DNA from 3 places in the Nostoc sp. DedSLP04 genome. Region 3 is predicted to be linked to each of the others. Evidence: predicted binding sites of a transcription regulator. Region 3 holds the regulator's gene; each other region holds the start of a gene.

Region 1 (2,279 bases), on a different contig from region 3:
GCTGGCAGCTTTGTCAATACCACGCTTCAGTGAAATCGCGTTAGCACCAGCTGCAACGTTCCGCAAGCCTTCTTTGACGATCGCATGAGCTAATACGGTAGCGGTGGTAGTACCATCGCCCGCAGCATCATTGGTCTTAGAAGCAGCTTGACGAATCAGAGCTACACCAGTGTTTTCAATGTGGTCTTCTAATTCGATTTCTTTGGCGATCGTTACACCGTCATTGACGATTTGCGGTGCGCCAAACTTCTTTTCTAGGACTACGTTACGACCTTTGGGGCCAAGGGTAACAGCTACAGCCTCAGCCAGGATGTCAATGCCTCGTTCTAAGGCGCGACGGGCGTTTTCGTTGTAGATAATGCGCTTTGCCATAATTTATTGTTAGTTGTCCTTTGTCATTTGTCATTTGTCTTTTGTTCTACCCTTCGGGAAGCCGCCCGGAGGGCATCTACGTCATTTGTCATTTGTCCTTTGTCATTGGCTAATGACTAATGACCAATGACCACTAGATAACAACTGCTAAAATATCTTTTTCAGAAAGCAGTACATATTCTTCAGTGCCGAGCTTGATGTCAGTGCCAGCGTACTTAGAGTACAGCACCTTATCGCCGACTTTAATTTCTAATTCCTGACGGTTTCCGTCGTCATTACGCTTGCCAGGGCCAAGAGCCACTACTTCCCCTACTTGGGGCTTTTCCTTGGCGGTATCGGGCAAATACAGACCACCTGCGGTCTTCTCCTCAGAGGCGCTCACTTTTACGAAAACGCGATCGCCTAAAGGTTTAACTGTAGAAACGCTTAGAGATAAAGCTGCCATAATTATTTTCTCCAGAGTTTAGCACTCTCAACTCCTGAGTGCTAATTTACCGAAAATTGGCGTCCAATGGCAAGAATGCCTTGAGTACGGGTTCCCGAACTAGAAGGTCATAGATGTACTTAAGTATAAATGCTTAATTATTTATACCTTGCGGGTTTTGTTCTGTAAGTTACGAAGAGAGTAGGGAGTGGAGAATTAAGAGTTATGAAAATTCTTCCCTATTCCCCATTCCCTACTCTCCAGTCAACTTTATTTGCAAAGCTTGCAAATTGTTATGGAACTGTAATCAGGGAGCCACTCGATGAGTAACAATACAGTGACAGCGATCCAGTCCAACCATCAAATCCCTAAAAAAACTCAATCTTTGGAACATGAGACCCTGAGTAATTGTGTAGAAAGTTTAGGACTTGCAAAAATTCAGCGAGACATTTTTATTTGCGCTGACCAGGCAATTGCTGCTCAAAACGAGCTAGTCTGGAATTCTGGGATTACTTAAAAAAGCGACTTAAAGATTTAAAACTCGATGAGCCGTACTAAAGTCATTCTATTTGCGTCTATAAAACTAAAGCCAACTGCTTGCGTGTTTCTGGTTCTAGATCCATAATGGTGATTTACCCTGATGGTGTCTGGTATCGCCAAGCAAACCCGGAAGTTACTCTGCGGATCGTCCGAGAACACTGAATAGGTAATAAGGTGGTAGAAGAATATGCGTTTTCAATCCATCTTTTGCCTGAAACTTCCCTAGTTTCTTGTGAACACCTCATAGAGGCTTAACAACGAAAGGATATGGTATAGCAGTAGGCTTTAAGAAAGTGCGGGTTGGTTTTGAGGTAGGGTCATCTTTAAGCCAATACTTACTTGTGAGTCCGAAAGATTATTATTTAATCAGTGTTTTTTACCCCGCCCCTTTCAAAGCGATATATAATAGCGCATTATAGATACTACTGCTATACGTATCCTTGCTGGACTTTTGCTATCGAGCTACTAGTCTATTGAAAGTGCTCGGCATTTTTGAGACTTCGAGACAGCAAAGGCAAGTTAAGTAGGAAAAGGACAACATCTCGAATAACCCACCATAGAGGATAAATATTCAAGACTTTGATGGACCGAAGCGCGACAAGTGCCACTGCTATGAAAGAGCCCAGCATGAAAGATCACAAACGACTTCTATTGATTGATGATGACCCTAACCTCATCTTGCTGGTGAAGGATTACTTGGAATTCCGGGGATATGAAGTCATCACCGCTGAAAATGGACGTGAAGCTCTGGAAATTTTAGAGCAAGATGTTCCAGACATGATCATCTGCGATGTGATGATGCCGGAAATGGACGGATATACTTTTGTGGAACAAGTCCGGCAAAACGAACGCACCAGCTGGATTCCGGTTCTTTTCCTTTCAGCTAAGGGACAAAGTGCAGACCGAGTTAAGGGTCTGAATAAAGGTGCTGATGTTTATATGG
Region 2 (2,279 bases), on a different contig from region 3:
AATGCGCCAGTTACGACGACGCATTGGTAATTTGAGTCCGCAATTGTCAGAGCGCATCAGCCAGTTATCTATCGAACAGCTTGAAAATCTAGCCGAGGCACTGTTGGATTTTTCCACAGAAGGAGATTTAGTTGTTTGGCTGCAAGACAATTTAACTCAAGCTTGAATTTTTGGTGAATTGAATAAACATAGTAGGGCTAGCACTGCAATGCCCACCCTACAAGCAACTAAGGCTGTTGGCGTATCCTTTGCCAGACTGTAAAGCCCAAAAGTAGGATAATACTACTGGCGGTTGTCAGCATCACAGCCAAACTCATACCTTGTATTCTCATCGCTAGCAAGTTGAAAACTAAGGTAATTGACCAAAGGGTAAACGCAGCATGGCGCTGGGAGAGTCCCCAAGCAAGTAAGCGGTGGTGCAGGTGGTCTTTGCCAGGAGTACTCAGAGGGTTATTTCCTGCTAGTAGCCGCCGCACAAATACTTGAGTGGTATCTAGCACCGGTAATAATAGAAATAAAACCGTGGGAATTAGCGCATAAATTGTGTTTTGTTGCAGTTTCCCTAAAATACTAGTTGCTGCCAACACATAACCAAAAAAGTATGCTCCGGCATCACCCATAATAATTCGTGATGGATGGAAATTATGGCGCAAAAATCCTAGTGCAGCACCTCCCAAAGCTGCGAGGACTAAGATTGCCGCAGCACGATTGTTAAATTGAGCTGCAACGCCCAATAAACTCATGGCGGTTATAAAGCTAATTCCTCCTGCCAAGCCATCCATACCATCCATCAAATTGATGGCGTTGGTAATCCCTACTACCCATAGTACTGTTAGCAACATGGACAGAAGTGAATCGATGGGAGTGCCAAACAGGACTTTGACACTGATACCATTAGCTACCAGCAAAAGTGCCGTGACAATTTGCGCCCACAATCGCACAGAGGGCGGTAAGCCAAACTGATCGTCAATAAAGCCCACCAGGACTAATATCGAACCCCCCAACAGAATAGTGAGCACCTGAGCCAATACGTTTTGGAGTTCGATCGGTCGTAAAAGGCTAGCTAGTACCAGCGCAGCAATCACGCCCGCGTAGATAGCCAGCCCCCCTGCATTGGGTAAAGGTTCTCGGTTGAGTCGCCGTGCGTTGGGTTGGTCAGCCCAACCTACCCGCAAGGCGAATTTTCGTACTGTCGGAATTAAACGCCAAGTTACAAGCCAAGCCAAGAGGAACGTAAATACTACTGCCAACCAGCCGGTGCCGCTAGGGTCGGCAATACCAAGGGACTTAAGGGAGTTGTCTAGATTCATCTCCCAATTCAAGCATTACTGCCAGTATCTAATATGAGCATCACCTGTATATTAATCAATTTTTTTATTTCCATTTGTAACTTGAGCCGCTTGAGAGATTAGCACTCTGGCGCTGTGAGTGCTAAATTGTCTAATGGAAGCGCTGGAGAAATCAAACATGGCGAAAATTATTGCATTTGACGAGGAATCGCGGCGATCTCTAGAAAGGGGTGTTAACGCCCTTGCCGATGCCGTAAAAATCACCTTGGGGCCCAAAGGTCGCAATGTCCTTTTAGAGAAAAAATTTGGCGCACCTCAAATTGTCAACGATGGTATCACTGTTGCCAAGGAAATTGAATTAGAAGATCCTTTGGAAAATACTGGTGCAAGACTCATCCAGGAAGTGGCCTCAAAAACTAAAGATGTCGCTGGAGATGGGACAACCACCGCCACAGTTTTAGCACAAGCCTTAATTAGAGAAGGTTTGAAGAACGTTGCGGCAGGTAGTAACCCTGTGAGCTTGAGACGCGGGATCGACAAAACTATTGAGGCATTGGTAGAAGAAATTGCCAAAATAGCCAAGCCAGTAGAAGGAAGTGCGATCGCTCAAGTTGCCACTGTTTCTGCTGGTAACGATGAAGAAGTTGGTCAAATGTTAGCTCAAGCAATGGAAAAAGTCACCAAAGATGGTGTAATTACCGTTGAAGAATCTAAATCCCTGACAACTGAACTAGAAGTAGTTGAGGGGATGCAGATTGACAGGGGTTATATTTCTCCCTACTTCGTCACCAACAACGAACGGCAAATCGTCGAATTTGAAAACGCCCGAATCTTGGTGACAGATAAAAAAATCAGCAGCATCCAAGATTTAGTGCCAATTTTAGAAAAAGTTGCCCGTTCTGGTCAGCCTTTGCTAATTATCGCTGAAGATGTCGAAGGTGATGCTTTGGCAACTTTGGTGGTGAACAAAGCGCGCGGTGTACTAGCTGT
Region 3 (2,279 bases):
TGAATTTTGCTATGCTAAACATAGAAGTACATCTATTTAGAGGCTTGCCGGAAAGTTTGAAATTTGGGCATCACCTACATCTGCATAAAAATGTTGGATTGCTCTAAATTACAGTTCGGCAGTAACCCCTGAAGAAAATACGTATCTAATAATACTGTTGCAAGCATAAATTTATGCAAAAGTACGGTTAGAAAAAAGCATCGGAGGGGTACATTATAACTAGCAGCTTTTGCAAAAAAATTGAGCTACTAGTTCAACCCTAATCTTAAAAAATGCTTTGTATATAAACTTTAAAAATACTTATCATAATATAGTTATATAATTTGATATCTTAATAAATTATTAATATTTTCTGTTTCGATTAAATCCACAAATTTCTTGAGAGTTTGATTAAAATCTGCCTTCAGCAAAACATACCATAATGGAAGTTCAGTTAACAAATCGACAACAGCATATACTTTGGGCAACGGTACGTCACTACATTGCTACGGCAGAGCCAGTTGGTTCAAAGGCTTTGGTTGAGGAGTACGATCTGGGTGTAAGCTCGGCGACAATTCGCAATGTCATGGGTGTTTTAGAAAAGTCTGGATTGCTCTACCAACCACACGCTTCTGCTGGACGTGTACCTTCAGATTCGGGCTATCGCATTTATGTTGACCAGCTAATTACGCCTTCTCTGTGGTCGCGCAGCGTGTCGCAGACAGACGCTACGCGGAGCTTGCTTCCACAAAGTGCTACGGAAATTTTAGGGCGAGAAGTAGAGGTGGCATTGCAAAAGCAGCTACAGTGGCAAGATCGGAGTTTAGAAACCCTACTGCAAGGAGCCGCGCAGATTTTAGCAACCTTGAGTGGTTGTATTAGCTTGATTACTATACCGCAAACGACCACAGCGCTATTGCGACATCTGCAATTAATGCAAATTGAAGCCGGACGGATCATGCTGATTGTGGTGACAGATGGTTATGAGACACATTCTAAATTGATGGATTTGTCGCTAACACCAGAAGAAAGCCAACGGGATTCAGAGGTAATAGATCGCGAGTTGCAGATTGTTTCTAACTTTTTGAATAGTCACCTGCGGGGGCGAAGTCTGTTGGAATTAGGCCACCTCAACTGGAGCGAACTAGATCAAGAATTCCAACGCTACGGGGAATTTTTGAAAAACTCAGTTGCCGAATTGACTCGTCGCACTCTTGCACCGACTGCAACCCAAATTATGGTTCGGGGTGTGTCAGAAGTTTTGCGCCAGCCAGAATTTTCCCAGTTACAGCAAGTACAAACAATTATCCACCTGCTGGAAGAAGAACAAGACCAACTGTGGCGATTAATATTTGAAGAACCAGAACTAGAGGATGGTGGAAAACCAAAAGTAACGGTTCGCATTGGCGCAGAAAATCCATTAGAACCGATACGCACCTGCACCTTGATTTCTTCTAACTATCGCCGAGGTTCGATACCCGTAGGAAGTGTAGGAGTTTTGGGGCCAACGCGTCTAGATTATGAAAGTGCGATCGCAGTAGTAGCATCTGCTGCTGATTATCTCTCAGAAGCTTTCAGTTATTTCAATCCTTAATTAGCGGTTAATCTTTAGGAACAAGCCGCTACGCCTCTAGGGGAGGAAACAATACCACATAGCAAGCACATAGCCGTATTTGTAACGGCAAAATCAATAATTAATACTACTTAAATCTTTCATGCTTAGAAAAATTGCCTTTAGTCTACTGTGGCTGGGATTTGTTGTCTATGGTTTTTTTCTCGCACCTCCTGAGCAACCTGGTACATTCGAGTTAATTAAAAACCTTTCTATTGGCCAGTGGCAAGGCGTTAACCCGTTAGTCATAGCATTATTCAACCTCATGGGCATCTGGCCTCTTATTTACAGCGCAGTAGTCTTTATTGATGGTAGAGGACAAAAAATACCTGCTTGGCTGTTTGCTACTGTCTCTTTCGGAGTTGGTGCTTTTGCATTGTTGCCGTACTTAGCCTTTAGAGAACCAAATAATAAATTTGTCGGTAAAAAGAATACCTTGCTCAAGCTGTTAGATTCTCGTGTGACTGGGGTTGTCTTGATGGTAGCCACGGTTATTCTAGCTGTCTATGGTTTAAGAGGAGGAGATTGGAGTAATTTTGTGCAACAGTGGCAAACCAACCGCTTCATCAATGTGATGAGTTTAGATTTCTGTCTACTTTGCCTATTATTTCCAGCTGTGCTAGGGGATGATATGGCGCGTCGTGATTGGAAAAATCCACAGATATTCTGGCTAATAGCGTTGATACCG

What was found. The regulator HrcA, encoded in region 3, represses chaperone genes, less so after heat shock. The targets are predictions, from matches to a motif close to TTAGCACTCNNGANTCNNGAGTGCTAA.
Region 1: a site for HrcA is predicted at 836-862, ahead of groES (co-chaperone GroES). Genes of this name have one in related genera too.
Region 2: a site for HrcA is predicted at 1,409-1,435, ahead of groL (chaperonin GroEL). Genes of this name have one in related genera too.

What each region holds. Positions count from the first base shown of each region.
Region 1 covers NZ_JAVRCL010000002.1:73,858-76,136, forward strand. The annotation lists gene groL (chaperonin GroEL) at 1-372, opposite strand, end outside; gene groES (co-chaperone GroES) at 506-817, opposite strand; gene RMX89_RS01440 (hypothetical protein) at 1,119-1,313, shown strand; gene RMX89_RS01445 (response regulator transcription factor) at 1,919-2,279, shown strand, end outside.
Region 2 covers NZ_JAVRCL010000049.1:18,479-20,757, reverse strand. The annotation lists gene RMX89_RS24145 (Rpn family recombination-promoting nuclease/putative transposase) at 1-166, shown strand, start outside; gene RMX89_RS24140 (MraY family glycosyltransferase) at 228-1,310, opposite strand; gene groL (chaperonin GroEL) at 1,468-2,279, shown strand, end outside.
Region 3 covers NZ_JAVRCL010000025.1:4,363-6,641, reverse strand. The annotation lists gene hrcA (heat-inducible transcriptional repressor HrcA) at 422-1,573, shown strand; gene RMX89_RS16015 (DUF2834 domain-containing protein) at 1,695-2,279, shown strand, end outside.